4 regions of the Streptomyces sp. NPDC002463 genome follow, and region 1 is predicted to be linked to each of the others. Evidence: riboswitches for the same ligand, from Rfam matches in the RefSeq annotation. Region 1 holds a riboswitch; each other region holds the start of a gene.

Evidence for each region. Region 1 has a riboswitch for cyclic di-AMP ahead of ACFYX3_RS33565 (M23 family metallopeptidase). Riboswitches for the same ligand answer to the same signal wherever they lie in the genome.
Region 2: linked by a shared signal. The riboswitch ahead of ACFYX3_RS19680 (peptidoglycan DD-metalloendopeptidase family protein) and the one ahead of ACFYX3_RS33565 (M23 family metallopeptidase) in region 1 are both predicted to bind cyclic di-AMP.
Region 3: linked by a shared signal. The riboswitch ahead of ACFYX3_RS31085 (C40 family peptidase) and the one ahead of ACFYX3_RS33565 (M23 family metallopeptidase) in region 1 are both predicted to bind cyclic di-AMP.
Region 4: linked by a shared signal. The riboswitch ahead of ACFYX3_RS17410 (M23 family metallopeptidase) and the one ahead of ACFYX3_RS33565 (M23 family metallopeptidase) in region 1 are both predicted to bind cyclic di-AMP.

The regions. Positions count from the first base shown of each region.
Region 1 covers NZ_JBIARL010000021.1:138,376-145,687, reverse strand. The annotation lists partial or broken gene ACFYX3_RS33575 (hypothetical protein) at 1-143, shown strand, start outside; gene ACFYX3_RS33570 (GntR family transcriptional regulator) at 118-801, opposite strand; gene ACFYX3_RS33565 (M23 family metallopeptidase) at 980-1,750, opposite strand; cyclic di-AMP (ydaO/yuaA leader) riboswitch at 1,763-1,926, opposite strand; gene ACFYX3_RS33560 (M16 family metallopeptidase) at 2,125-3,522, opposite strand; gene ACFYX3_RS33555 (M16 family metallopeptidase) at 3,519-4,874, opposite strand; gene ACFYX3_RS33550 (DNA topoisomerase (ATP-hydrolyzing) subunit A) at 5,056-7,312, shown strand, end outside.
Region 2 covers NZ_JBIARL010000009.1:143,648-150,959, reverse strand. The annotation lists gene ACFYX3_RS19695 (helix-turn-helix domain-containing protein) at 1-593, shown strand, start outside; gene ACFYX3_RS19690 (DUF6126 family protein) at 612-767, shown strand; gene ACFYX3_RS19685 (tyrosine-protein phosphatase) at 784-1,605, opposite strand; cyclic di-AMP (ydaO/yuaA leader) riboswitch at 1,966-2,154, shown strand; gene ACFYX3_RS19680 (peptidoglycan DD-metalloendopeptidase family protein) at 2,159-3,097, shown strand; gene ACFYX3_RS19675 (SGNH/GDSL hydrolase family protein) at 3,261-4,055, shown strand; gene ACFYX3_RS19670 (STM4011 family radical SAM protein) at 4,042-4,902, opposite strand; gene ACFYX3_RS19665 (STM4012 family radical SAM protein) at 4,912-6,243, opposite strand; gene ACFYX3_RS19660 (STM4013/SEN3800 family hydrolase) at 6,240-7,061, opposite strand; gene ACFYX3_RS19655 (STM4014 family protein) at 7,088-7,312, opposite strand, start outside.
Region 3 covers NZ_JBIARL010000018.1:61,362-68,673, forward strand. The annotation lists gene ACFYX3_RS31055 (VOC family protein) at 1-72, opposite strand, end outside; gene bioD (dethiobiotin synthase) at 221-952, opposite strand; gene ACFYX3_RS31065 (adenosylmethionine--8-amino-7-oxononanoate transaminase) at 1,059-2,339, opposite strand; gene bioB (biotin synthase BioB) at 2,332-3,570, opposite strand; gene ACFYX3_RS31075 (8-amino-7-oxononanoate synthase) at 3,714-4,916, shown strand; gene ACFYX3_RS31080 (ATP-binding protein) at 5,087-5,524, shown strand; gene ACFYX3_RS31085 (C40 family peptidase) at 5,588-6,064, opposite strand; cyclic di-AMP (ydaO/yuaA leader) riboswitch at 6,067-6,189, opposite strand; gene ACFYX3_RS31090 (hypothetical protein) at 6,590-6,895, opposite strand; gene ACFYX3_RS31095 (ATP-dependent Clp protease proteolytic subunit) at 6,903-7,312, opposite strand, start outside.
Region 4 covers NZ_JBIARL010000007.1:360,984-368,295, reverse strand. The annotation lists gene trmB (tRNA (guanosine(46)-N7)-methyltransferase TrmB) at 290-1,009, shown strand; gene ACFYX3_RS17420 (PrsW family intramembrane metalloprotease) at 1,066-2,370, shown strand; gene ACFYX3_RS17415 (aldo/keto reductase) at 2,429-3,376, opposite strand; gene ACFYX3_RS17410 (M23 family metallopeptidase) at 3,422-4,537, opposite strand; cyclic di-AMP (ydaO/yuaA leader) riboswitch at 4,549-4,695, opposite strand; gene ACFYX3_RS17405 (PP2C family protein-serine/threonine phosphatase) at 4,909-6,120, opposite strand; gene ACFYX3_RS17400 (MFS transporter) at 6,250-7,312, opposite strand, start outside.

The DNA.
Region 1 (7,312 bases):
CCCGCTGGGCGGGGGCCGCCGTATTCCGGGCGGCCACGGCCATGCGCATTATCAGGACCTTTTTCGGGCAGCACAAATCCCGCACCGAATTCCTGTTCTTTGTATACGGCGCGGCTGTTAATTTCGGGCGCTCGCCGTGTTGACGGCATGTTGCGAAACCCTCACACGACCCCGCTCCGGACTTTTGAGCCGGTGCAGCGGCATCGAGCGTTCCGCGTGGAGCGCGGTCAGCGCCCGCGCCCGCTCGGCGTCCCCGCGCGCCACGGCGTCCACGATCGCGCCGTGCTCGGCCCAGGCCTCGACCGGCTGGGCGGGCTGCTCCACGACGTACGTCCAGGCGATCTTCTGCCTCAGTTGAGTGAGCAGCGCCGTCAGAGCGGGGCTCCCGGAGGCCTGCGCGAGCGTCTCGTGGAACCAGCCGCCGAGCGAGCGCAGATCCTCGCCCTGATCTCGCCTGGCCCGCTCCTGCCCCAGCCTGACCAGGCCGCGCAGCACCTTGAGGTGCGCCTCGGTGCGCCGCTGCGCGGCCCGTGCGGCCCCCAGCGGTTCGAGCAGCGCCCGCATGTCGAGCAGGTCGGCGGCCTCCTGCTCGGTCGGCTCGGCGACGTGGGCGCCCGCGTGGCGGCGGGTGACGACGAAGCCCTCGGACTCCAGGGTGCGCAGCGCCTCGCGGACCGGGACCCGGGAGACCCCGTACCGGCGGGCGAGCTGCTCCTCGGTCAGCCGACCGCCCCGCTCGTACACGCCGGAGACGATGTCGTCCCGGATCGCCGTGCATACCGAGTGCGCGGGAATGCGCATGTCCGACCTCCGCCTTGGTGCGCGCGAGACAATTCCAGCGGCGCCTGTTCTGCGCCGATCGTCGACTCTATTGCAGCCCGCCGGAATTTCCGATGCCCCGGCGTAATCCATGGAAGTCTTTTGGACAGCGAAAAGCCCCGGCTCAGTACGAGCCGGGGCTTTTGAGACGCGGTGCGGGTCAGACGTTCACGCCGCGGGCGCGGAGGTACGTGATCGGGTTGATGTCCGAGCCGTACTCGGGGCTGGTGCGCGCCTCGAAGTGGAGGTGCGGGCCGGTCGAGTTCCCGGAGGAGCCGGAGACGCCTATCTGCTGGCCCGGCTCGACGGTCTGGCCGACGTAGACCCCGATGGAGGAGAGGTGCCCGTACTGGGTGTACGTGCCGTCGTTCATCCGGATCACGATGTTGTTGCCGTACGCGCCGCCCCAGCCGGCCTCGACGACGGTGCCGGAGCCGACGGAGACGACCCGGGTGCCGTAGGCGGCGTGGAAGTCGATGCCGGAGTGGTGGCCGGAGGACCAGAGCGAGCCGCCGGTCTTGTAGCCGGTGGAGACGTACGAGCCGGCGACGGGGGCCTGGAAGGAGGCGAGGCGGCGGCGCTCGGCCTCGCGGGCGGCGCGCTCGCGCTCCAGCCGGATCTCCTTGGCGCGGGCCTCCGCCTTGCGCTTCGCCTCGGCCTTGGCCTTCGCCTCGGCGATGGCCTCGACGGCCTCCTGCTCCTGGGCGGTGGCCTGGGCGTTGATCGGGTCGACGAGGGAGTCCTCGGTGATCACCTGGGTGAGGCCGGTGTCCTCGACGGAGCGGTCGTCCGTGTCGGCGGCGAGTGCCGGGGAGGCGAGGGTTCCGATGACGCCGGTGGTGGCGAGCGTCGCGACGCCGGCGATGCCCACGCTGCGGCGCGCCATCCGGCTCGGACCACGATGCTTCCCGGTGGCACGGGTGAACGCCATGTAGAGGCTGATCCTTTCCTTCCTTCTCGCCTACCGGGTTAGCTGACGGGTTCGGAGCAGGAAGGTCTCCTACGAGCCCCTCCGTACGAGACGAAGGCGCCCGATTCACCCCAGGGACGATGCGGGTCCCCGGCTCCCCAGGCTCGCGCCTGACGGGGACTCGGCGATGACTGTCCGATGCCGCGGTTGCGGCACGTGCACTGACGAACAGCCGCACCGACGCTATGCGGATCGTCTTTCAATCACCAACCGGACACGCCTTTTGTAAGACATGCCACAGGGCAAACGATCACCTTGACCGCAATACGGACAAAGCGGAGGACCCCGACGAACTATGCCGTCGGGGTCCTCTCGTTGGCGTCTCGGAACCGGAATCAGCCCGTCACGACGGTCACTTCACCGATGCCGAGCGCACGCACCGGCTCCGCGATCTGCGACGCGTCGCCGACGAGCACGGTGACGAGCCGGTCCACCGGGAAGGCGCTGACCACGGCGGCCGTCGCCTCGACGGTGCCGGTCTCGGCCAGCCGCGCGTACAACTGGGCCTGGAAGTCGTCCGGGAGGTGCTGCTCCACCTGGTCGGCGAGCGTCCCTGCGACGGAGGCCGCCGTCTCGTACTTGAGGGGCGCCACCCCCACCAGGTTCTGCACGGCCGTCTCCCGCTCGGCGTCCGTGAGGCCCTCGGCGGCGAGGGTGCGCAGCACCTTCCACAGGTCGTCGAGCGCCGGACCCGTGTTGGGAGTGTCGACGGAGCCGCTGATGGCGAGCATCGACGCGCCGTTCCCCTCGGCGTCCGAGCGGAGCACCTGGCCGAAGGCCCGCACGCCGTACGTGTAGCCCTTCTCCTCGCGCAGGACCCGGTCCAGACGCGAGGTCAGGGTGCCGCCGAGGCAGTACGTGCCGAGGACCTGGGCCGGCCAGACGCTGTCGTGCCGGTCGGGGCCGACCCGGCCGATCAGCAGCTGCGTCTGAACGGCGCCGGGACGGTCCACGATGACGACCCGTCCGGTGTCGTCGGCGGTGATCGGCGGCATCGGGAGCGGCTCGGCCGGTTCACCGGTCCAGGCGCCCAGCGTCTCGGCGAGGACCTTCTCCAGGTCGACGCCGGTCAGGTCACCGACGACCACGGCGGTGGCCGTGCCGGGCCGGACGTACGCCTCGAAGAAGGCGCGGACGGCGGCGGCGTCGATCGCGGCGACGGTCTCCTCGGTGCCCTGGCGCGGCCGGGACATCCGGGACTCGGCCGGGAACAGCTCCTTGGAGAGCTGCTTGGCGGCGCGGCGCCCCGGGTTGGCCGTCTCGTGCGGGATCTCGTCGAGACGGTTGCGCACCAGGCGCTCGATCTCGGTGTCCAGGAACGCCGGGGCGATGAGGGCCTCGGAGAGCAGCCCGAGCGCCTTGGGCAGCCGGGAGACCGGGACCTCCAGGGAGACCCGTACGCCCGGGTGGTCGGCGTGCGCGTCGAGCGTGGCGCCGCAGCGCTCCAGCTCGGCCGCGAACTCCTCGGCGCTGTGCTGGTCGGTGCCCTCGGAGAGCGCGCGGGCCATGATGGTCGCGACACCGTCGAGACCGGCGGGCTCGGCGTCCAGCGGCGCCGGCAGGAAGATCTCCACGGCGACGACCTGCTGGCCGGGGCGGTGGCTGGTGAGCACGGTCAGGCCGTTGTCCAGCGTGCCGCGGTCCGGGGCCGGGAAGGCCCACGGCTTCGCGGCGCCCGGCTGGGGCTGCGGGTGGAAGTCCATGCTCGTCAAAGACACGGCGGCGTCGGTCACTGGTCCGCTCCCTCTTCGTCATCGCCGTCGGCGTTGTCGCTCTGCTCGGTCGCCAGGGGCTCGTAGACGAGCACCGCGCGGTTGTCGGGGCGCAGCTTGGCCGCGGCGACCTCGCGCACCTCGTCGGCGGTGATCTCCAGAACGCGGTCGACGGCGGTCAGCGCGAGCTGCGGGTCGCCGAACAGCACGGCGAACCGGCACAGTTCGTCGGCGCGGCCCGCGACCGTGCCGAGCCGGTCCAGCCACTCGCGCTCCAACTGGGCCTGCGCGCGCTCCATCTCCTCGGGCGTGGGGCCCTCGGCGGCGAACCGGGCGAGCTCCTCGTCGACGGCGGCCTCGATCTGCGGGACCTCGACGCCCCCGGAGGTCTTGACGTCCAGCCAGCCCAGCGAGGGCGCCCCGGCGAGCCGCAGCAGGCCGAAGCCGGCGGCGACCGCCGTACGGTCACGGCGGACCAGGCGGTTGTGCAGCCGGGAGGACTCCCCGCCGCCCAGGACCGTCAGGGCCAGGTCGGCGGCGTCACACGCGCGCGTGCCGTCGTGCGGCAGGCGGTAGGCGGCCATCAGCGCACGGGCCGGGACCTCCTCCTCGACGACCTCGCGCAGCTGCTCGCCGATGACCTCGGGCAGGTCGCCGGAGCGCGGCTCGGGCTTGCCGTCGTGGGCGGGGATGGAGCCGAAGTACTTCTCGACCCAGGCGAGCGTCTGCGCCGGGTCGATGTCGCCGACGACCGACAGCACCGCGTTGTTCGGGGCGTAGTACGTGCGGAAGAAGTTCCGCGCGTCCTCCAGGGTGGCCGCGTCCAGGTCGGCCATGGAGCCGATCGGCGTGTGGTGGTACGGGTGGCCCTCCGGGTAGGCGAGGGCGGTCAGCCGCTCGAAGGCCGTGCCGTACGGCACGTTGTCGTAGCGCTGGCGGCGCTCGTTCTTGACGACGTCGCGCTGGTTCTCCATGGACTCGTCGTCCAGGGCGGCGAGCAGCGAGCCCATGCGGTCGGCCTCCAGCCAGAGCGCGAGCTCCAGCTGGTGCGCGGGCATGGTCTCGAAGTAGTTGGTGCGCTCGAAGCTCGTCGTGCCGTTGAGCGAGCCTCCGGCGCCCTGCACCAGCTCGAAGTGGCCGTTGCCGTGCACCTGCTTCGAGCCCTGGAACATCAGGTGCTCGAAGAGGTGGGCGAGGCCCGTGCGGCCCCTGACCTCGTGGCGCGAGCCGACGTCGTACCAGAGGCAGACCGCGGCGACCGGGGTCAGGTGGTCCTCGGAGAGCACCACGCGCAGGCCGTTCGCCAACCGGTGCTCGGTCGCTGTCAGGCCGCCGGAGCCGGCCTCGGCCGTGGCCGTGTGACCCATGGGCATGTACGTCCCTTCGATCGCGATGTGAAAAAGTCCTGCCACTGTATGCAAGCGCGCCGACACCTGGCGAAGTTCCCGGACCTTCGTGATGTCCCTCTTCCGGGTCGCGGTCGGCGTTGTCGGTGGCACGGTCCACAATGGTCCGCGTCAGATCAACCTTGTTGGTGAAGGAGCCGCAGCCGCGATGGCCCGCCGCAGCACGAAGACACCGCCGCCGGACGACGCGTTCGAGGAGCGAATCCTCGACATCGACGTCGTCGACGAGATGCAGGGCTCCTTCCTCGAGTACGCGTACTCGGTGATCTACTCGCGCGCCCTCCCCGACGCCCGCGACGGCATGAAGCCCGTCCAGCGCCGCATCGTGTTCCAGATGAACGAGATGGGGCTGCGACCCGAGCGCGGCTTCGTCAAGTGCGCCCGTGTCGTCGGCGAGGTGATGGGCAAGCTCCACCCGCACGGCGACGCGTCGATCTACGACGCGATGGTCCGCATGGCCCAGCCCTTCTCCATGCGCCTCCCCCTCGTCGACGGCCACGGCAACTTCGGCTCCCTGGGCAACGACGACCCGCCGGCCGCCATGCGGTACACCGAGTCGCGGATGGCCCCGGCCGCGCTGCTCATGACCGAGTCCATCGACGAGGACACGGTCGACTTCGGGCCGAACTACGACGGCCAGGAGCAGGAGCCGGTCGCGCTCCCCGCGGCCTACCCGAACCTGCTGGTCAACGGCGCGTCCGGAATCGCGGTCGGCATGGCGACGAACATGCCCCCGCACAACCTGGGCGAGGTCGTCGCGGCCGCCCGCCACCTGATCCGCTACCCCAACGCCGACCTCGAGGCGCTGATGCGCTTCGTGCCCGGCCCCGACCTGCCGACCGGCGGCCGGATCGTCGGCCTCTCCGGCATCAAGGACGCGTACGCGTCGGGCCGCGGCTCCTTCAAGATCCGCGCCACCGCGACCGTGGAGACCGTCACGGCCCGCCGCAAGGGCATCGTCGTGACCGAGCTGCCCTTCACGGTCGGCCCCGAGAAGGTCGTCTCCAAGATCAAGGACCTGGTCGGCTCCAAGAAGCTCCAGGGCATCGCGGACGTCAAGGACCTCACCGACCGCAGCCACGGCCTCCGCCTGGTCATCGAGATCAAGAACGGCTTCGTGCCCGAGGCGGTCCTGGAGCAGCTCTACAAGCTGACGCCGATGGAGGAGTCCTTCGGCATCAACAACGTGGCGCTGGTCGACGGACAGCCGCTCACCCTCGGCCTCAAGGAGCTCCTCGAGGTCTACCTCGACCACCGCTTCGAGGTGGTCCGGCGCCGCTCCGAGTTCCGCCGCACCAAGAAGCGCGACCGGCTCCACCTGGTCGAGGGCCTCCTCGTCGCGCTCCTCGACATCGACGAGGTCATCCGGCTCATCCGCGAGAGCGAGAACTCCGCCCAGGCCAAGGAGCGCCTGATGGAGCGCTTCTCGCTGAGCGAGATCCAGACGCAGTACATCCTGGACACCCCGCTGCGCCGCCTCACCAAGTTCGACCGCCTTGAACTGGAGAGCGAGCGCGACCGCCTCAACGGCGAGATCGACGAGCTGACCGGGATCCTCGACTCCGACGCGGAGCTGCGCAAGCTGGTCTCGGCGGAGCTGGCCGCCGTCGCCAAGAAGTTCGCCACGGACCGGCGGACGGTCCTCCTGGAGTCGGCGGGCGCGCCCGTCGCCGCCGTGTCCCTCGAGGTCGCGGACGACCCGTGCCGGGTGCTGCTCTCCTCGACGGGCCTGCTGGCCCGCACGGTGACCGAGCACCTCCCGCCCGTGACGGACGGCAAGCGCGCCAAGCACGACGCGATCGTCTCGGCGGTCGCCGCCACCCAGCGCGGTGACGTCGGCGCGGTGACCTCGGCCGGCCGGCTGCTGCGGATCGCGGTGATCGACCTTCCGCAGCTGCCGGACACCGCGACCGCCCCGAACCTCGCGGGCGGCGCGCCGCTCTCCGAGTTCCTCTCCCTGGAGGCGGACGAGACGGTGGTCTGCCTGACCACCCTCGAGGAGTCCTCGCCGGGCCTCGCCCTCGGCACGCTGCAGGGCGTCGTGAAGCGCGTGGTGCCGGACTACCCGGCGAACAAGGACGAGCTGGAGGTCATCACCCTCAAGGACGGTGACCGGATCGTCGGCGCGACGGAGCTGCGGACGGGCGAGGAGGACCTCGTCTTCATCACCTCCGACGCCCAGCTGCTGCGCTACCAGGCCTCGCAGGTACGGCCCCAGGGCCGCCCGGCGGGCGGCATGGCGGGCATCAAGCTCACCGCGGGCGCCGAGGTCATCTCGTTCACCGCCGTCGACCCGGCGTCGGACGCCGTCGTCTTCACCGTGGCGGGCTCCACCGGCACCCTGGACTCCTCGGCGGGCACGTCGGCGAAGCTGACCCCCTTCGACCAGTACCCGCGCAAGGGCC
Region 2 (7,312 bases), on a different contig from region 1:
CCGTCACCGACGTCCTGCCGGACGTCGCCCCGCAGCTGCGGGCCCTGCGCCGCCGCCGGGGGCTCACCCTGGAGGCCGCCGCCCAGCGGGCCGGTCTCTCCCCGGCCCACCTCTCGCGCCTGGAGACGGGGAACCGGCAGCCCTCGCTGCCGATGCTCCTCGCCCTGTCCCGTATCTACGGTACGACGGTCTCCGAGCTCCTGGGCGAGACGCCCCCCGAGCGCGACCCCGTCGTCCGGGCCGACCGCTCCGAGCCCGTCGAGGCCGACGGCTGGATCTACCGCCAGGCGGGCGGCGCCGGCCGCGCCCTCCAGTGCCTGCGGGTGCACGTGCCCTACGCCACCCGGGCCGACATCGTGCGGGTCCACCCCGGCGAGGAGTGGATCCACGTCCTGGAGGGGCGGGTCCGGCTCGCGCTCGGCGACGCCGTCCACGTCCTCGACCCCGGGGACAGCGCGCACTTCGACTCGCTGACCCCGCACCGCATCGGTGCCGCCACGTCCGGCGGGGCCGAGCTGCTCTTCGTCCACACCCTGATGCAGAGCCCCGTCGCCGAGCTGTGCCTCGGCGACGGGACCCCGCATCGGCGCTGACATCCAGAAAGGACCGACATGTCCGAGAAGTCCGTACCGGTCACCGGCGAGGAGCGCGGTGAAGGCAAGTTCCCCAAGGGGCTCGTGCTCCGCCTCTTCGCCTATCTGATCGCAGGCCACCTCTTCGCCGGCTTCCTCTACCTGCTCTTCACGCTCGGCGCGCAGAACCAGTAGGGCGCGCGGGCGGGCCTCACGCCTCCGTCAGGAGGCGCTCCCGCAGGCGCTCGCGGGTCTCCGGGGCGAGCTTCAGGCCCTCCGTGAGGTAGGCGTCCACCGAGCCCCAGGTCGCCTCGATCGTCTCGAAGGCGGCCCGCAGGTACTCCACCCGCGCATCGAACAGCGGGCTCAGCAGCTCCATCACCTCGGGCGACATCGCGTCCGGGGAGGTGGAGCTGCGGCGCACCTTGTAGCGGCGGTGCGGGTCGTTCGACTTCACGTAGTCGGCCTCGATCGCCCCGCGCTCGACCCCGACCGCGAGCAGGGTGATCGCGATGGCGAGCCCGGCCCGGTCCTTTCCGGCCGCGCAGTGCATGAGGGCCGGGACGCTCTCCTCCGCCATGGAGTGCAGGATCCGGCTGTGCTCCGAGGTCCGCTCGACCACCATCTTCCGGTACGAATCGGTCATCCGGGCGGCCGCCTTGCCGTCGCCGAGGATCTCCCGCAGCTGCGCGATCTCGCCGTCGCGCACGAGGAGCCAGAACTCCTTGCCGTCGGCCGGGTCGTTGAGGGGTATGTTCACGTTCCGCACGCCGGGCAGGTCGACGTCCGCGCCCTCGACCCTGCGGTCCGACTCGTTGCGGAAGTCGAAGACGGTGTGCAGGCCGAGTGAGGCGAGGAAGGCGGCGTCGTCCTCCGTCGCGTGGGCGAGGTGGCCGCTGCGGAAGAGGCGCCCGGGGTGGACGGCGCGCCCGTCCGTCGTCGGCAGGCCGCCCACGTCCCGGAAGTTGCGGACCTCCGCCAGCTCGGGCTCGTCGGCTTCGGCGGGCGGGACCTGCGGCAGCTGCTGCGTCACGGCTGCTCCTGTTCTGTAGATCGGACCCTGTGTCCGGTGGATCGGTTCCTGGGGCGATCATCTCGGGTGGGGCCCGGAGGCGCACCCCCTCGGACGGGAATGGGCGATCTGTCCGTATTGAGAACTAAGAGGTAACCCGCCCTGGTTGCAGGGGAGATGGGGATCCGCGCGTGAGCAGCGTCATAACCGTGACGGACCGTGCCTGATCGTCTTTTCCAAATACCCCCCGCGAAAAGGAGATCGAGGGGCCGTCATCGACGGAGGGTGACCGGAATTCCGCCCGGAAATCAAGAAATCCCGGAGTGCCGGAAAACTGCGGCTTGTTCACGCCGACCCCACTCGTCTAGCGTCGCGCTCACTCCGGACGGACCGCCGAATCCTGCCACCGACCGGAATCCGCACTCACCGGTAGAAGGCAGGAGCGGGGGACCCAGGTAAGTCGCCGATCCCTTCGAAGAAGGACGGCTCGGGGTGAAGTCGCGTATGCACGCGGCCGGACATCTCCAGTCCGAACCCGACAGCTCACCTCGCAGGCGCCGGAGAGGAATTCGCCATGCCCGCGAAGGGTAAGCACCGCCGCACCAAGTCCAACCGTCTGACCCGTGGCCTCGCCGCCGCCGGCACCGGCGGCGCCGTCGTCGCCCTCCCGCTCCTCGGAGCCACCGGCGCCCACGCCGCCACCCCGGCCGCCGCTCCCGCGCAGGCCGTCGCCCAGGTGAAGGCCGCCGCCGTCGAGGCCGCGCCCGCCACCGCGAAGGCCGCGCCGAAGACGTACTCCGTCGTCCGCGGCGACTACCTGTCGAAGATCGCCGCCGAGCACCACCTGGCGGGCGGCTGGCAGAAGCTCTACAAGGACAACCGCCAGGTCGTCGGCGAGGACCCCTCGCTGATCCTGCCCGGCATGAAGCTCACCCTCGGCGCGAAGAGCACCGCCAAGGCCGCGCACCACGACCGGCAGACCTCCGGCAAGAACGGCGACACCCAGCGCGCCTCGCGCAGCAGCGAGCGCACCTCGGCCCCGGCCGCCCCCGCGACCGCCTCGGCGTCCTCCGCGCCGTCCTCGTCGGCCGGCACGACCTCCTCCTCCGGCTGGGTCGCCCCGATCGCCGGTGCCGCCATGTCGACCCCGTACCACCAGGCCGGCTCCATGTGGTCCTCCGGCTACCACACCGGTGTCGACTTCATCGCCTCCACCGGCACCACCGTCCACGCGGTCGGCCCCGGCACCGTCTACTCCGCCGGCGACGGCGGCGCGTACGGCAACCAGGTCGTCATCCAGCACGCCGACGGCACCTTCTCGCAGTACGCCCACCTCTCCTCGATCTCCGTCTCCGCCGGCCAGACCGTCACCGGCGGCCAGGAGATCGGCCTCTCCGGCGCGACCGGCAACGTCACCGGCCCGCACCTGCACTTCGAGATGCGCACCGGGCCGGAGTACGGCTCCGACATCGACCCGCTGGCCGCCCTGCGCCAGCACGGCGTGAACATCTGACGCGTCGTCGTCAGCGGTTCGTCATCCGGATGCCCGGCACACCCGTGCCGGGCATCCGGCGTATTCCGGTTTGGTGGAATCTTTATCGGTGGCATATGTCACCCTGCGTCAACCCCTCCTTACGGTCGCGTAGGTCACATCCGAGGAGGAAGGATGTGCTCCCGTGGCAGACGATTCGAGATCAACAGACAAGAACGCATTCGGGTCGTACGCGGCGATCGGTGACAGCTTCACCGAGGGCGTCGGAGACCCCGGGCCCGACGGGACGTACGTCGGCTGGGCGGACCGCTTCGCGGTGCTGCTCGCCGACCAGCTGCCGGAGCACGACGACTTCCGGTACGCCAATCTCGCCGTACGGGGGCGCCTTCTCGACCAGATCGTGGCGGAACAGGTCCCGCGGGCGAAGGAACTCGCCCCCGACCTGGTGACCTTCTGCGCGGGCGGCAACGACATCATCCGCCCCGGGACGGACCCCGACGACGTGGCCGAGCGCTTCGAGCGCGCCGTCGCCGACCTGAGCTCCGCCGTCGGCACCGTCATGGTGACCACCGGCTTCGACACCCGCGACGTGACCCTGCTCAAGCACCTGCGCGGCAAGATCGCCACGTACAACGGGCACGTCCGGGCCATCGCGGACCGCTACGGCTGCCCGGTCCTCGACCTGTGGTCGCTGAAGTCCGTCCAGGACCGGCGCGCCTGGGACGACGACCGGCTGCACCTCTCGCCCGAGGGACACACCCGCGTCGCCCTGCGCGCCGCCCAGGTCCTCGGCATGCCCGTGCCCGCCGACCCGGACCAGGCCTGGCCGCCGGTCCCGCCGCGCGGCACTCTCGAGGTCCGCAAGGACGACATCCACTGGGCCAGGGAGTACCTGGTGCCGTGGATCGGGCGCCGGCTGCGCGGCGAGAGCTCCGGCGACCACGTCGAGGCGAAGCGCCCCGACCTCATGCCCCTGTAGCCAGGGGCACGGCGGGGATCCGCTCCAGGACCCCGCCGGCGAACACGTCGTACAGCGGCAGCGTCTCCAGATGGACGTAGCCGATGTGGCAGTCGCAGACGGCGAGGGGGCAGGCGCGGGGACGCAGCGCGGCGCGGTACGAGCCGTCGTACAGGTTCCCGAGCCCGGCCTTGACGAAGTGGCAGCGCCGCACCGTCCCCTCGCCGTCCACCGAGACCACCGACGCGCCGGTGCGGCAGGGCAGCCCCGCCGACCGGTGCGGATGCCGGCTGTACGGGAAGAGCGGATCGAGCTCCGTCCAGCCCTCGGCCTCCGCGTCGGTGTACGTGTGCCCCTCCGCCGCGTTCACCCAGAGGTAGACGTGGGGCGGCAGCGCGGCCCGCAGCCGGACGGCGTGCTCCCGGTGCTCGGGCAGACCGACCACCCCGACGCTGTACCGGATCCCCCGACCGGCCAGATCGTGGGCTTTCGCGAGGAACCGCTCGTACGGAGTCTGCCCCGGGTGGTACGTGCACCAGAGGGCCACGACGTCGGGGTCCGCCTCCGCCAGCCACTCCGTGCGGCAGCTCAGATTGGTCTGGATCGCCACCCGCTCCACGTGCGGCAGCCGGGACAGCTCGACCAGCGCCCGCCGGTACCAGGAGCGGACGAGCCCCTCGCCCCACGGGGTGAACAGGATCCGCAGCCGGTCACCGGTCTGCTCGGCGGCCCAGCCGGTGAACCGTTCGAGCGCCGCCCGGTCCGCGCGCAGCTGCTCCCGGCTGTCCCGGCGCTTGGCGAAGGGGCAGTACGGGCAGTCGAAGTCGCAGGAGGACAGCGGGCCCCGGTAGAGCAGGGTGAGATCCACGGCCGCCGCCTACTTCGCCTCGTACGCGGCCATCGCGGCCCGCACGGCGGAAGAGAAGAGCTCGGGGCCGAGCCCGTCGGAGTGGGCGAGCCCCTCGGGCGACAGCCGCAGCAGCCCCGCCGGGGCGTCCGCGATCCAGCCGTACTCCTCGAACCGGGCGAGCTCCGGGCCGAAGTCCGCGAACGGCGAGGACCCGAACCGCTCCTCGTACCCGGCGACCGGCATGCCCTCGGCCTGGAGCAGCGACTGGAGGAGATGACGGCGACGCGCCTCGTCCCCGTCCACCGCCCGGCCCACCTCGGCGCGGGAGAAGTCCCCGGTCTCCGTGTACGCGTCGATGATCGAGCGGATCTCCCGCATGTCGACGGCGTAGTCGAAGGAGTAGTGCAGGTCCGAGGTGTACGAGCGGGCACCGCAGCCCAGGCCGATCATGCCGTCCGTCTGGCAGGCGTAGTCGTCCAGACCGGCAGGGCCCGCGTCCGCCCGGCGGAACATCCGCATCGACACCTGCTCGTAGCCGTGCGCGAGGAGATGGTCCCGGCCGTACCGGTACAGCCGCAGCCGCTGCTCGTCCCACTCCCGGTCGGCGGCCGCCGGGTCCTGGATCCGGCCGAGACCGGTGAGCGGGCGCACGTACAGCGGATAGAGGTACAGCTCCTCGGGCCGCCACGCGAGGGCCGCGTCGAGCGAGAACCGCCAGGACCGCTCCGTCTGCCCGTCGATGCCGTAGATCAGGTCGATGTTCAGCACGGGCACACCCGTGTCCCGGATCCGGCCGAGCGCCGCCTCGACGTCCGCGCGGCGCTGCGGCCGCACCGCCGCCCGCGCCTCGGCCTCCACGAAACTCTGCACGCCGATGCTGAGGCGCGTCGCGCCCCGGTCCGCGAGGACCGCGAGCCGGTCGGCGGTCGCGGTCGCCGGCGAGGTCTCCACGGAGAGCGGCACCGCCCGCAGGTCCGCACCCATCCGCTTCTCCGCGATGTCGCAGAGCCGCTCCAGCTCGGCGGCGGTCAGGAAGGTGGGCGTGCCCCCGCCGAACGCGGCCGTGGCGAACCGCACCGGCGACGCGTCCCCGAGGGCCTCGCGGACGGCGACGGCCTGACGGTCGAGGGCGTCGAGGTAGCGGGTGGTCAGCTCGTCCGGCGCGCCGATCCGGGTGAACAGGTTGCAGAAGCCGCAGCGGACCTCGCAGAACGGTATGTGCGCGTACAGCGAGAGTGCGTCCTTCGGCTCGTCCGCCCAGAGGGCGGCGAGCTCAGGGCGCTCCGGGAGCGCTCGGTAGGCCGTCTTGTGCGGGTAGGCGTAGACGTAGCTGCGGTACGGGCGGGGGGTGTCGCTCATGCCGCCACCCCGCCCTCGGGCCCGGCCAGGACGAACTGCGCGTACGGCACGGTCCACACCACCTCGTGGCCGAGCCGGTGCCCGGTGAAACCGTCCTCCCCGTACGCCGTGCCGTGGTCGGAGCACACGATCGCGAAGCAGGGGCGGCGGCTGCTCATCGCGGCGAACAGCCGACCGATGTGCCGGTCGACGTACTCCAGGGCGGCCGCGTGCGTCTCCCGGGAGTCGCCGGCCTCGCGGGTCGCGCCCGGCAGGTGGAACCAGTTGGGCTGGTGCAGCGCGGACACGTTGACGAAGAGGAAGAGGCGCTCCTCGCGCGGCAGCCCGGCGACGACCTCCTCCGCGCGGGCCACCTGGGACTCGAAGGAGGTCGGGGAGGCGACGCCGAAGGAGGGCTCCCAGTGGCTCTCCCGGAACAGGCCGGGGAGCACGGAGCCGAGGGGCGGCTGCTTGTTGAAGAAGCCCACCCCGCCGACGCACACCGTCCGGTAGCCCTCGCCCGCGAGCGCGGACACGAAGTCCGGAGTGTCGTGGACCCAGGTGCCGCCGGCCGTCGACTCGCTGCCCGCGAAACGGGCCGCGAACAGCCGGGGATGAGGTCCCTGGGCCGCGGGGGTCGGCAGGAAACCGGCGAAGATCGCCTGGTGGGAGGCGTACGTGAAACTCCCGGGCGCGTGCCGCCGCTCCCAGGCGCCGCCGGGGAGATGGCGGGCCAGGTTCGGGATGCGGCCCTCGGCCGCGAGCTCGGCCGCCACGTCGTACCGGAGGGTGTCGAGGGTGACCAGGAGCAGATCGTGGCTGCCGACGATCGCGTTCATGTCGGGCTGGTTCACGTCGGGCTGGCTCACGGGGTGCTCGTTCCTGTGGTGCTTGGTTCTGTGGTGCTGGTTCGTGCGGCGCTGGTTGGTGTGGTGCTGGTTCGTATGGTGCTGGTTCGTACGGTGCTTGGTCCCGTGGCGCCGGTTTCGTAGGGGTGCGGGAACTGCGCCGCGACCTGGGCCGCGTACGTGTCGAGCCCCTCGGCACCGCTGCCGGGCAGGCCCGTGAGACCGGGCAGCAGATCGCCGAA
Region 3 (7,312 bases), on a different contig from region 1:
CCCGGCCCAGAAGCGGACGAGGGCCGCCGGGGCGGCGCAGTCGAAGACGATCTCCTGAACGTGTGCGCGCATACGGTCAGCGTACGGAGAGGAATGCGGGTCGTGCTTCCCCGCGCGCCCTTGGTGAGGGCCGTGCCTTGCGCGCGTGCCGTCCGTGTACGGAGACCGTGCTTTCCGCGTACGGAGACCGGTGCTGCCCGCGCGGTCTCCGCGCGTGCCCTCAGCTCGCGGAGAGCGGTGCCGCCTGCGCCTCGGTGAACGCCTGCGCGTCCCACGTGCCGCCGAGCTCCGGCCCCAGCCAGCCGCCCGCCGCCGCCCGGAACTCCGCCGGGTCCAGCGCCCCCGAACCCTCCGGTACGGCTCCGAGCAGCGGAGCGCCCGCCGCCTCCGGCAGGTCCGCGAGGTTGCAGCGCGCCGCGAGGTCCGGCGCGTCCGGCCAGCTGCCGACGACCACGCCGAGCTGCTCGATCCCGCGCGCCCGCAGCGCCTCGGCCGTCAGGGTCGTCGAGTTGAGCGTCCCCAGACCCGCCGGGACCACCACCAGGACCGGCGCGCCGAGCAGCGCGGCGGCGTCCGCGAGCGTGCCGCCTTCCTCGTCGAAGCGGACGAGCAGGCCGCCCGCGCCCTCCACGAGCACCAGGTCGTGCTCCTCGGCCAGCTTCCGGGCCGCTTCGGCGACCTCCCCGGGCCCGACCGGGGCGAGCCCGGCCCGCCGGGCGGCCGTGCCCGGGGCCAGCGGCTCCGGGAAACGGCCCAGTTCGGCGGAGGCCGTGGCGCCGGAGAGGCGTACGACCTCGTCCGCGTCGCCCTGCTCGTCCGGGGCGAGGCCGGTCTGGGCCGGCTTCAGGACGGCTACGGAGCGGCCGGCGGCCGTGGCCACGGCGGCGAGGGCTGCCGTGACGATGGTCTTGCCGATCTCCGTGCCGGTGCCGGTGACGACGATGATGCCCATGGGGCGTCCTTTCTTGTTCGGTGCGGGGCCGGTGGGCTGGGGTGGCGGGAGCCTCTGGCGCCGGCAGGGGCGCCGTTCCGCGTGCCCGCCACTGCCCACAACGGCGTCAGCCGGCTGCAGCCGCCGCCCGTACCGCCGCGCAGATCCGGGCGAGGTCCTGCTCGTCCGTCACGTACGGCGGCATCGTGTAGATCAGGTCTCGGAACGGGCGGAGCCAGACGCCCTCGCGGACTGCCGCGCGGGTCGCCGCCGTCATGTCGACCTCGTGGTCGAGCTGGACGACGCCGATCGCGCCGAGCACCCGTACGTCGCGGACGCCCGGGAGGTCGGCTGCCGGGGCGAGGCCCTCTCGGAGGCCCGACTCGATGCGCTTGACCTCGGCCTGCCACTCCTGGGAGAGCAGCAGGTCGATCGAGGCGACGGCGACCGCCGCCGCCAGCGGGTTGCCCATGAAGGTCGGCCCGTGTGCCAGGACCGGGACCTCGCCGCGCGAGATCCCGTCGGCGACGCGGCTCGTGCAGAGCGTCGCCGCCATCGACAGGTAGCCGCCGGTCAGCGCCTTGCCCACGCACATCACGTCGGGGGAGACCCCGGCCTGGTCCGCGGCGAACAGCGTGCCCGTACGCCCGAACCCGGTCGCGATCTCGTCGAACACCAGCAGCACGTCGTGCGCGTCGCAGGCCTCGCGCAGCACCCGCAGGTACGCCGGGTCGTGGAAGCGCATGCCGCCCGCGCCCTGCACGACCGGTTCCACGATCACCGCCGCCAGCGCGTGCGCGTGCTCGGCGATCCGGGCCCGCAGCAGCTCCGCGTACGACTCCTCGTACGCGGCCGGCGGCGCGTCCACGAACACCTGCCGCTGGAGCACCCCCGACCACAGCTCGTGCATCCCGCCCTCGGGATCGCACACGGACATCGGCTGCCAGGTGTCCCCGTGGTAGCCGCCGCGCCAGGTGAGGAGCCGCTGCTTCTCGGGGCGGCCCAGGGAACGCCAGTACTGCAGGCACATCTTGGCCGCGACCTCGACGGAGACCGAGCCCGAGTCGCTGAGGAAGACGTGCCGGAGCGGTTCGGGGGTGATCTCGACCAGCCGGGTGGCGAGCCGGACGGCGGGCTCGTGGGTGAGCCCGCCGAACATGACGTGGCTCATCTTCTCCAGCTGGCCGCGCGCCGCCTCGTTGAGCACGGGGTGGTTGTAGCCGTGGACCGCCGACCACCACGAGGACATGCCGTCGACCAACTCGCTCTGGCCCTCGACGGGTTCGGCGAGCCGGAGGCGCACCCCGGACGCGGACGCGACGACCAGCGGCTCCGCACGGCCCGGCATGGGGCCGTACGGATGCCAGACGTGCGCCCGGTCCAGGGCGAGGAGCTCGTCGTTACGCATTCGGCGCGAGGTCCGTGCCGGCGCCCCGGCGGCGCACGGCCACCAGATCGGTGCGGGCCTCGTTCGCACGGGCCTCCTCGGCCGCCGGCGCCGCGTGTCCGCCGCAGGGGCCGCAGCCGCCGGCCTCCTCCGCGTGACCACCGCAGCCCGTGCCCTCCGCGGAGGCCTCCGAACCGCAGCCCGCCGAGGCCTTGGAGCCGCAGCCGCCCGCCGCCGCGAGCGCGTCCGCGCGGTGCTTCGGCAGCGTGGTCGTGCCCGCGCCCTCCACCTCGAAGCCCGCGTCCGCGATCATGTCCAGGTCGGCCTGGCCGGCCTGGCCCTCGCTGGTCAGGTAGTCGCCGAGGAAGATCGAGTTCGCGATGTTCAGCGCCAGCGGCTGCATCGAGCGCAGGTGCACCTCGCGGCCGCCGGCGATCCGCACCTCGACGTCGGGGCAGACGAACCGGACCATCGCGAGGATCCGCAGGCAGCGCTGCGGGGTGAGGTTCCACTCCTTGGCGAGCGGGGTGCCCTCGAACGGGATCAGGAAGTTGACCGGCACCGAGTCCGAGTCGAGCTCACGCAGCGCGTAGACGACGTCGACGAGGTCCTCGTCGCTCTCGCCCATGCCCGCGATCAGACCGGAGCAGGCCGACAGACCGGCGGCGTGCGCCTTCTGCACGGTGTCCACGCGGTCCGCGTAGGTGTGGGTCTTGGTGATGTCCCCGTACGTCGCCTCGGACGTGTTCAGGTTGTGGTTGTACGCGTCGGCGCCGGCCTCCCGCAGCCGCTCCGCCTGGCCGTCGGAGAGCAGACCGAGGCAGGCGCACACCTCGACGCCCTCGTTCTGCTCCTTGATCGCCTCGATCGTCTTGCCGACGCGCTCCACGTCCCGGTCCGTCGGGCCGCGGCCGCTGGCCACCAGGCAGACCCGCTTGGCGCCGCCGGCGACACCCGCCGCCGCGGCCTGCGAGGCCTCGTCCGGCTTCAGCCAGGTGTACTTGAGGATCTCGGCCTTCGAGCCGAGCCGCTGCGAGCAGTACGAGCAGTCCTCGGGACAGAGACCGGACTTCAGGTTGACCAGGTAGTTCAGCTTCACCCGGCGCCCGAACCACTGACGGCGCACCTTGCCGGCCGCCGCCACCACCTCGAGCAGTTCGTCGTCGGAGGTCGCCAGCACGGCGAGCGCTTCTTCACGGGTCGGCAGCTCGCGCCGCAGCCCCTTCTCCACCAGCGTGTTCAGGAGGTCCATAACCGCAGATCCTTGCCTACCGCCCGCCCCCTGGCCAAGGAGGATCCGAACAAACGCCCCCGATCGAGGTGTGTGGATGACCACATCCCGACCTCGGCATCCTGCGGTTAGGGTCTGTGCGCTGCCTACAAAAGGATCGCCGCATGCCACAGGCCGAGGACGCACGCGCCGCGGGCGCCGACGACGCACGGGCCGCGGGCCCGCGCCGTACCGCCTTCGACTGGACCGACGCGGAGGCGCGCCGCCGGGCCGAGGCCGGTCTCGTCCGGACGTTGCGGCCCCGGGCGGCCGAGTCGGACGTCCTGGACCTGGCGAGCAACGACTACCTCGGCCTCACCCGCCGCGCCGAGGTCACCGAGGCGGCGGCCGAGGCGGCCAGGCGCTGGGGCGCCGGCTCCACCGGCTCGCGGCTCGTCACCGGCACCACCCGGCTGCACACCCGCCTGGAGCGCGAACTCGCCGACTTCTGCGGTTTCGAGGCGGCCCTCGTCTTCTCCTCCGGCTACACCGCGAACCTCGCGGCGCTCACCGCGCTCTCCGGCCGGGACTCCCTGATCGTCTCCGACGCCTCCAACCACGCCTCGATCGTCGACGGCTGCCGCCTGGCGCGCGCTGAGACCGCGGTCGTCCCGCACACCGACGCCGAGGCCGTCGCCAAGACCCTGGACGCCCATCCGGGGCGCCGGGCACTCGTCGTCAGCGACTCCGTCTTCTCCGTCGACGGCGACAAGGCCCCGCTCCCCGGGCTCGCCGACGCCTGCCGCGCGCACGGCGCCGGGCTCGTCGTCGACGACGCCCACGGCTTCGGCGTCCTCGGCGACGGCGGCCGGGGCGCGCTGCACGAGGCCGGGCTCGCGGGCGACGAGGACGTCGTCGCCACCCTCACCCTCTCGAAGTCCCTCGGCAGCCAGGGCGGCGCCGTCCTCGGCCCGGCGCGGGTGATCGAGCACCTGGTGAACGCCGCCCGCACCTTCATCTTCGACACCGGGCTCGCCCCCGCCGCCGCGGGCGGCGCGCTCGCGAGCCTGCGGCTGATCGCGGCCGAACCAGGCCTCGCCGAGCGGGCCCGTACCGTCGCCACCACCCTGCACCGGCTGCTCACGGACGCCGGGCTGACCTCGGCCCGTCCCGACGCGGCCGTCGTCTCGGTCCACGCCCCCTCCCCGGAGGCGGCGCTGCGCTGGGCGGCGGACTGCCGCGAACAGGGCCTGGCGGTCGGCTGCTTCCGTCCCCCGTCCGTCCCCGACGGCATCTCGCGGCTGCGGCTCACGGCGCGGGCCGATCTGACGGACGCGGAGATCGCGCACGCGGTGGAGACGATCCTGCGGACCGCGCCGGCGGTCTGACGTCCCGTCGGGAGTCCCAAGCGCGGTCCCGGGCAGCAGAGTTCACCGCTTCGGGCGACAGATGGGGACATATCTTGGTGGAACGCCTGCCGGGGCGGCACGATCGGTGGGACTCTGACGCGAAGCGCGATCCGGGGCAGAAGCCCCGGCGGGAAAGGGACAGCGTCGCCATGGCAGACCATCAGGAAGCATCCGTCACTCTGCCGAGCGATCCCGCGTCGGTCCCCACCGCCCGGCGGTTCGTCGCGGAGGTCCTCGACGGGTGGGGCCTCGACGGTGCCGACGACCTGGCGGACGCGATCCGCCTGATGATCTCGGAGCTGGCCACCAACGCCGTCCTGCACACCTTCGGGCAGTCGCCCACGTTCACGGTCGACGTCCGCCTGGAGCGCGAGGAGCGCCTCCACATCGGCGTCACCGACAGCCACCCGCGCTGGCCCCGCCGTCTTCCGGCGGCGGTCCAGCAGGACAACGGCCGGGGCATGGTCATCATCCGCTCCCTGGCGGCGGAGGCGGGCGGCCGTCTGTCGGTCACCCCGACGGAGGAGGGCGGGAAGACGGTCTGGATCTCCCTCCCGTGGGCCTCCACGGCGGCCTCGTACGCGTAGACCCGGCGCAGGGGTGCGGCGGCGCCACCGCACCCCTGGGGCGGGCTCAGTGCCCGGCGGGCGTCATCGGACGCGGCCGTAGTAGACCCTCGACGTCCAGATCGGGTCGAGCTTCACCCAGGATCCCGTCTTGGGCGAGTGCCAGATCTTGCCGCTGCCGGCGTAGATGCCCACGTGGTAGACGCTCCCGCCGGAGTGGAAGAAGACCAGGTCCCCCTTCTGTCTGCTGGACGCGGAGATGTGCCGGGTGTTGTTGTACTGCTGCTGCGCGGTGCGGGGCAGCCACTTGCCCGCCTGCTTGTACGCGTAGAGCGTCAGACCGGAGCAGTCGAACCGGGTGGGTCCCGCGCTCCCGTACCGGTACGGGGCTCCCTTCTTGGACGCGGCGACGCTCAGTGCCTTGTTCGCGTAGGTGGTCGCCGCCTGGGCCTCGGACGCCGCACCCGGTGCGAGCATCGTGCCGCCGACGGCGGCGAGGGTGAGAGCCGTGACGGCTCCGGCCCGGGACAGCAGGGACGGGACGTGCATCTGCGCAGTCATGCGCAACCCTTCGTCAGCCGCCTGCGAAGGATGACCTGTCGGGTTCGGGCTGGCGAAGATGCCCGGCCGCGGCTGCGGCTTCACCCCAAGGGACGGTCCCGCTGCGGAAACAGCGCGTACGTCCCGTACTGCCTGGGTCCTCCACTCCTGCCGATCCACTCCTGTCGACCAGACGTCCGGGACAGCGGCAGGACTCGGCGTCCGCCCGGACCGCCCCGCCTCGGATGGCGGGGGCTTGTCGTCGACAGGGATCTTGACCCACACCCAGGGCGAAATCCGAGCTGAAACGGCGATATGTGAGGCTCCTCACGACTGATCCATTCGGGTGGACAGGGTGCTTTCGCGATCACCGGAGGTTTGGCCTACGAGCCCCGTACCAGGGGCGGAACGCCCCATTCCGCCAGATGCGTACACCTGTTGCGCAACTCACCCGACCCATATGTCGACTCGTCGACTACGCCGAACGGGGGAGCGATTCTGCGGTGCGTGTCGGCCGTACGGACCTCGACACGACATGCCGGAATGTCAACTCGCCCGTGCGTGGGGGACGGTGACGCGGTCGGTGCGGCGCTCTCCGTCCAACACCCGCAGGGCGCGCGCCAGTGTGTCCGCGTGCACCTCGCTCTCGCCCCGCATATGCATGAGCGTCAGGGCCTCGCGCAGCGCCTCCGCGCGCCCCACCAGGGCCTGTGCCGCCCGTAGTGCCCCATAGGTATGCGTACCTCTGGATGGGTTGATCTTCCCAAGGAGGTCGACGACTTCGAGGTAGGCGTCGATCAACTCGCCCTCGGCCCGCGTCAGCGCGGGCAGCGGCGGCAGCTCGGGTACCACGGCCGGCTCACCGCGCCGCACCGGCGTCGCGCCGGTTCGTGATCACGTGGTCCACCAGCCCGTACGCGACGGCCGCCGGCGCGTCCAGGACGGTGAGGCGGTCGATGTCGGCGTCGATCCGGTCCCGGCTCTGCCCGGTGTACTCGGTGAGCATCCCGGCCGTCAGGGCGCGCAGCCGGAGCAGCTCGCGCGCGTGGATGTCGAGGTCGCTCGGCTGTCCCTGGAGGGGTTCGTCCATGGCCGGCTGGCGGAGGGTGACCCGGGCGCCGGGGAGGACGAGCCGCTTGCCGGGGGTGCCGGCGGCGAGCAGGACGGCGGCGGTGGAGGCGGCCTGCCCGAGGCAGGTGGTCTCCACGTCGCAGGAGAGCGTCCGCATCGTGTCGTGGATCGCGGTCATGGCGCTGATAGAGCCGCCGG
Region 4 (7,312 bases), on a different contig from region 1:
GGCGCCCTCAGCGGCGCCTCCGCGTTCCGAGCCTTGACCCGCACCACCAGCGCACGGGGTGCAGGTCAGGGCGCGGAAGCCTCTGGCGCCGGCAGGGCGCGGGTCCGTTGTGCCCACCCTCCCCCGAGCTCTCGGCTTCGCTCGAGCAGGGGGGACCCCCTCGCCCCAGCGGAACGACTGCCCGCAACGGGGGCGCCGTAGACTTGGTCGCATTGTGTCTGAGCAGATCGAGAACACCCAGCAGCCCGTCGTCGAAACCGGATCGCCCGTCGCGCGTCGGGGCAGTCGGATGTTCGCCCCCGGTGAGGGGCCCATGCCCGATCCCGCCGGGGCCCATCACGAGCGGCGGATCCGCAGCTTCCAGCCGCGCCGCAGCCGTGTCACGTACGGGCAGGCCGAGGCCATGCTGAAGCGGTGGCCCGACTGGGGCCTCGACATCGACGGCAAGCGGGTCCTCGATCTCGGCGAGATGTTCGACGGGCTGCCCGTCGTCCTCGAGATCGGCTTCGGCATGGGCGAGGCCACGGCCCAGATGGCCGCCGCCGATCCCGGCACCGGGATCCTCGCCGTGGACGTGCACACGCCCGGCCAGGGCAATCTGCTCGGGCTCGCCGACCGGAACGGCCTGACCAACGTCCGCGTCGCCAACGGCGACGCGATCATCCTGCTCCGCGAGATGCTCGGCGACGCGACCCTCGACGGCTGCCGGGTCTACTTCCCGGACCCGTGGCCCAAGGCCCGCCACCACAAGCGCCGGCTGATCCAGCCCGAGTTCCTCAGCCTCCTCGCGCCCCGGATGAAGCCGGGCGCCGTGCTGCACTGCGCCACGGACTGGGAGGAGTACGCCGTGCAGATGCTGGAGGTCCTCTCCGCGCATCCGGACTACGAGAACACGCAGGCCGACGGCGGCTACGCGCCCCGCCCCGACTTCCGGCCCCTCACCCGCTTCGAGGGCCAGGGCCTCGACAAGGGCCACGTCGTGCACGATCTCCTCTTCCGGCGGAAGTGACGGGGAGCGGCTTACTCCGTCGACCGGTGTCGGTGGCGGTCGTTAGGGTCGCTCACGTGTCGAACTCCGTTCCCGTCCCGCACCGCGACACCGAGGAGCCGGACTTCCCCGCCGCCGCGGACCGATCGCAGTGGCGCTACCGGCCGCGCCGGGCCTTCTGGCGCAGCCGGCTGGTCCGCGCGGTCTCCGTCGTGACGCTGCTCGCGCTGTGCGCCCTGGTGATCCTGGCCCTGGTGCGCGAGCAGACCGGTACGCAGGGCTTCCTCGTCGGTCTGGGCCTGGCCGTGCTTCCCGTACCGCTGCTGATGTCGGCGTTCCGCTGGCTCGACCGGGTGGAGCCGGGCCCCTGGAAGAACATGCTGTTCGCCTTCGCCTGGGGCGCCTTCGCGGCCGCGCTCGTCGCGATCCTGGCGAACTCCTTCGCGGTCCGCTGGATCGCCACGGCCACGGCCGACCCGGACTCCGCCGACAACCTCGGGGCCACCGTCATCGCCCCGGTGGTGGAGGAGAGCGCCAAGGCCGCCGCGATCCTGCTGCTGTTCCTCTTCCGCAGGAGGGACTTCGGCGGTCTCGTCGACGGGGTGGTGGTCGCCGGTTTCACCGCGACCGGCTTCGCCTTCACCGAGAACATCCTCTATCTCGGCAACGCCTTCGGCGAGGACCAGGAGTTCGGCTCCGGCATCGGCATGGTGACCGCCGGGACCTTCTTCGTACGGGCCGTGATGTCACCGTTCGCGCATCCGCTGTTCACCGTGCTCACCGGCATCGGCTTCGGCTTCGCCGCCCTCGCGCCGCCCGGGAAGCGGCTGCGCCGGGTGCTGCTGCCGCTGGCCGGGCTGCTGCTCGCGATGAGCCTGCACTCCGCCTGGAACGGCTCGGCGACCTTCGGCGGCCCGCTGGCCTTCTACCTGGTGTACGGGGCGCTGATGGTTCCGGCGTTCGGCCTGCTGACCTGGCTGGCGGTGTGGAGCCGGCAGCGCGAGCTGCGCACGATATCCGGGGAGCTCCCGGCGTACGCGGCGGCCGGCTGGCTCGCGCCGACCGAGCCGCTCGCGCTGTCCTCGATGCGGGCCCGGCAGATGGCCCGCGCGTTCGCCGCCCGGACGTACGGCCCGCCGGCCGCGCGGGCGGTCGGCGAGTACGAGTCCTTCGCGACGACCCTCGCGTTCCTGCGGGACCGGGCCCGGCGCGGCACGGCCGGCCCCGATTTCCCGGCCCGGGAGCAGGAGCTCCTCCACCACCTGTGGCAGCGCCGCGCGGTGGCCTCCCCGGCGCTGACGTACGCGGCCCGGGCGACGGGCCGGGCCTGGGCGCCGCCTCAGTATCTGGACTACGACGGCTACAACCCGTACCGGAGCTAGGGCCTGTCTTTCGGATCAGGCCGGATCAGGGAGCGGGGCCTGATCCGAAAGACAGGCCCTAGATCGCCGAGGCCTCCGTGAGGAGGGTCAGCTCGGCCTCCGTCAGCGTCAGGTCCGCCGCCGCGACGAGGGCCGGGAGCTGTTCGACCGTGCGGGCCGAGGCGATCGGCGCGGCGACGGTCGGCCGGGCGGCGAGCCAGGCGAGGGCGACGGTGGCGAGCTCGGTCTCGTGCGCCGCGGCGACCGTGTCGAGTGCGGAGAGCACGGCCTGGCCCCGCTCGGTCTCGGCGAGCTCGGCGGCGCGGTGGGCGCGGGCGCTGTCGACGGTCCTGCCGGGGCGGTACTTGCCGGTGAGGAAGCCGGCGGCGAGCCCGTAGTACGGGACGGCGGAGAGCCCGGCCTTCTCGACGGTCTCCAGGAGCGGGCCCTCGTAGGTGTCGCGGGAGACCAGGTTGTAGTGCGGCTGGAGGGCGACGTACCGGGTGAGGCCCTCGGCCTCGGCGAAGTCGAGGGAGGCCCGCAGTCGCTCCGGGGAGATGTTGGAAGCGGCGACCGCGCGCACCTTGCCGTCCTTCACCAGCTGGTCGAGGGCGGTGACGATCTCCTCGACCGGGACGGACTCGTCGTCGAAGTGCGTGTAGTAGAGGTCGATGTGGTCGGTGCCGAGGCGGCGCAGCGACTCCTCCGCGGCGGCCTTGATCGTGGGGGCGGAGAGGCCCTTGAAGCGGGGGTGGGCGCCCGCCTTGGTGGCGACGACGATGGCGGAGCGGTTGCCCCGGGAGGCCATCCAGCGGCCGATGACGGTCTCGGACTCGCCGCCCTCGTTGCCCTCGGCCCAGGCGGAGTAGACGTCGGCGGAGTCGACGAAGTTGCCGCCGGCGGCGGCGTAGGCGTCGAGGACGGCGAAGGACTCCGCCTCGTCGGCGGTCCAGCCGAAGACGTTGCCGCCCAGGGCCACGGGGAAGACGTGCAGGTCGGAGGAGCCCAGCGGGCGGAGAGAGGTCATGTCGAATCAACCGCTCCCGTCGCCGGGCCTATTCCGTGCGGGTGCTCAGGGGTTGATGCCCTTGGACTGGAGCCAGGCCATCGGGTCGATGCCGTCGCCGCCGGGGGTGTGGACCTCCATGTGGAGGTGGGGGCCGGTGACGTTGCCGGTGGCGCCGACGCGGCCGATGGTCTCGCCGGTGGACACGGTCTGGCCGGCGCTGACCGTCATGGACGACATGTGGCAGTACCAGACCTCGGTGCCGTCCTCCATCTCCAGGACGACGCGGTAGCCGTAGGAGCCGGACCAGCCCGCCGACTTCACGGTCGCACCGTGGACCGCCTTGAGCGGGGTGCCCGTGGGGGCGGCGAAGTCGAGACCGGTGTGGTAGCCGGAGGACCACATCGAGCCGGACTGCATGTAGGTGGCGGTGAGGGTGTACGAGGAGACCGGCAGCGAGTAGCCGGCGGCGAGCTTGGCGAGGCGCTCGGCCTCGGCCGCCGCTTCCGCCTTCGCCTTGGCCTCGGCCTCGGCCTTCGCCTTGGCTTCCGCCTCGGCCTTCGCCTTCGCGTCGGCGGCGGCCTTCTCCGCAGCCGCCTCCTTGGCCACGGCCTCCGCGGCGGCCTTCTCGGCGGCCGCCTTCTCCGCCGCGGCCTTCTCGGCGGCGTCGGCGGAGGCCTGCTGCTGCTCGGCCTGCTGGAGGATGCGGGCGCGCAGGGCCTCGCCCGCGGCGGGCATGGCGGCGGTGGTCTGCTCGGCCTGTCCGGTCGCCTGGTCGTCCGCGGTGGTGTACGTGGCGGCGGTGAGCGGGTTCGGGTTGGCGCGGTCCGCGCTGACCGGCGCGCTGTCCTCGCCGGGGAGGAGGTCGCCGACGCCGGGGAGGTCGTGCGGGTCCGGCAGGTTCAGGTCCGGGAGGTCCGGCAGCGATATGGCGACCGGGGGCTTCTCCTGCGCGGTGGCGAGGCCGCCCGCGCCGACGGCCGCGATGACGCCGACGCCGAGGACGGTGGAGGAACGGGCGAAGTTGGAGCGCTGCTTGACGACCCGGTGCCGGCCGCCGGAGCGGCTCTCGGCGCGGAGGGAGCCCTCGGTGGGGTTCCACTCGGTGTCGGGGGCGGAGGGACCAGCACCGCCACCGAAAGCGTCGAAGGGGGCTTCGGGTGCGGGGGTGTTGGACGCCACGGGGGCGCGCTCCTTTCCTTCCTTCTCGCCTACCGGGTTAGCTGACGGGTTCGGAGCAGGAAGGTCTCCTACGGGCCCCTCCGTACGGGACGAAGGCGTCCGATTCACCCCAAGTGGTGGTTCCCCGGTTCCTTTTCAGGATTCGGCGCGTGCGCACGGTGCCGCCTCTTGCGACGGCTGGGACGACCGCGCTGCGTTATCGAACGTTAATAGACAGGGGGTCCCGATTCCAAGCCCGTCCCTCTTGATCATTCATTGAATTGAGGGAGTATCACCCGAGTTGACCCCCCTTCAGCAAGGCGTAAGAGGCGGATGGGGAAACATGCACGATCTGACGTTATGTCAATTGTTATCGCAGTGACACCCCTCGACTACGCCCGGTGACCGGGCCCGCCCGGCGGCACCACCGGCATCGTCCGCCGCCGCTCGGGCTGCCCCGTCGCGGGGCGGCTCACCGCGAGCAGCGCCATGTCGTCCGTCGCCCCGCCGCCCGTGTGGAGCCGTACGTCGTCCACGAGCGCGTCGAGCAGCTCCTCGGGCCCCGGGAAGATCCGCCCGGCGAGCCGAGCCGCCGGATCGTAGAAGACGCCCCGCGCGTCCCGCGCCTCCGAGAGGCCGTCCGTGTAGAAGAGGAGCGTCGCACCCGCCGGGAACGGCCGCGCCTCGGCCCGGTCCGGCCACGCCGCCAGGTCGCCCATGCCGAGCGGCAGCGCCGCCTCGCCCGGCTCCAGGATGTCGAGCCGCCCGTCCGCGTACAGCATCAGCGGCGGCGGATGGCCACGGTTGACGACCCGTACGAAACCGTCGAAGGTCCCGCTCCCGTCGCCGCGCGGGATCTCGGCGAGCACGGCCGTGGTGAACCCCTCGAAGGCGTCGAGTCCGTGCCGGCGGGTGCCCTCCCGGGCGAGTGCACGTTCGAGTCGCCGCGCCACGCCCTCCAGGCTCCGCTCCTGCTCGGCCGCCTCCCGGAAGGCGCCGATGACGACGGCGACGGCCTCGACCGCGTCCAGCCCCTTGCCCCGGACGTCCCCGACGACGAGCCGCACCCCGTGCGGGGTGTCCTGGACGGCGAACAGGTCGCCGCCGATGAACGCGTCGGCCTGCGCCGCCTCGTACCGCGCCGCGCACTGCAGCCCGCCGATCCGCTCGTCGGGCGTCGGCAGCACCGCCTTCTGCGCGGTCTCCGCGATGACCCGCGCCGAGGCGAGCCGCTCACCGCTGCGGCGCACGACCCGGTTGATGAGGAGGGCGAGCGCGGAGACGGTGACGACGGTCAGGGTCTCGGTGAGGGCCGCGACCTCGTCGACGGTGCCGTTGTAGGCGTGCAGCCCCACCGAGGCGAGGACGGCGGCGATCCCGGTGAGCAGGGTCGTCAGCTGGGAGAAGAAGGGGGCGGCGACCAGGGGGGCGGCGGAGAAGAGCGGCGCCGCCGTGTACTCGGGCGGTGTCGCCAGGTCGAAGACGACACCGCCCGCGATGATCAGCGGGGGCAGCGCGCGGATGAACCGCCGGGCACCGCTGTAATCGGGCCGGCCCTCACCGCCCCGCCGCCCTCCGCCCGCCGCTCCTCGGGGGTGCCCCACCTGTGCTCTCCTGCCCGGATCCGACCGGCGCGCGGTCCGCACCGCACCCTCCCAGGGTGGCCGCCGCCGCCCGGGGCGGCGACTCCCACGGGGCCGATAGGCGTACGGGCGGGGCACCCCGGGCAGACGTCAGCCGCCCGTGGTGCTCTCCGCGAGCCGTCCGCCCCGGGCGAGCAGCGCCATCGCCGCCGCGCACCCCAGGCCCACCGCGCACAGCGCGAGCCACGGGACCGCCGACCAGCCGGTGACGTCGAGGAGCGCACCCGTCCCCAGGTTCCCCAGGGTGATCCCGATCCCGCACACCGTGTTGTAGAGCCCGTAGTGGGTGGCGACCCAGCGTCCCCGGGACAGGGCGACGACGGTGTCCATCTCGTACGGGTAGAGCACCGCGTTCGCGACGGCCAGGACCGCCGCGCACAGCAGCAGCCCCACCAGGCCGCGCCCCAGGGCGGCCGGCACGAGGAACGCCCCGCCCATGAGCGCGAGCCCGAGGACGAGACACCGCTCGCGGCTGAGCCGGCGCCGGGTCCAGGCCGTGATCCGCAGCTGCCCGGCGAGCGCGACGAGCGCCGAGACCACGAACAGTGCGGTCGTCACCCCCGTACCGCCCGCCGCGAGCGGCAGCGCCAGATAGACCTGGAAGGACAGCACGTACGAACCGGTCATGGCGAGCGAGAAGAGCCAGAACGTCCGGTGGGCGAGCACCGTGCGGAACTGCCCCCGCTCCCCCTTCTCGGCCGGCGCGGACACGGCCCGTACGGGCATGTACCGGAGCTGTACGAGGGTCAGGCCGGCGAACAGCACCGCCGCGACCACGCACGTCAGCCGGAACGACACCCCCGTCAGGGCCACCCCGACGAGCGGCCCGAGCAGGATGCCCGCCTGGTAGTACGCGTTGAACAGCGCGAAGGCCTCCACCCGGCGCTCCTCCCCCGCCTCCGCCGCGAGACAGGCCCGCACGGCCGGGTTGAAGAGCGCGCCCGCGAGGCCCGTCGCGAGCGAGGCGGCGATCAGCATCGGCAGCGACTGCGCGAAGGCGAGCGCCCCGAAGCCGACCGTCCGCAGCGCGCAGCCGGCGACGATGAGCGGCTTGAAGCCGAGCCGGTCGGCGAGCGCCCCGCCGACGAGGAACATGCCCTGCTGGGACAGGTTCCGCGCGCCGAGGACGAGCCCGACGGCCCAGGCCGCCATG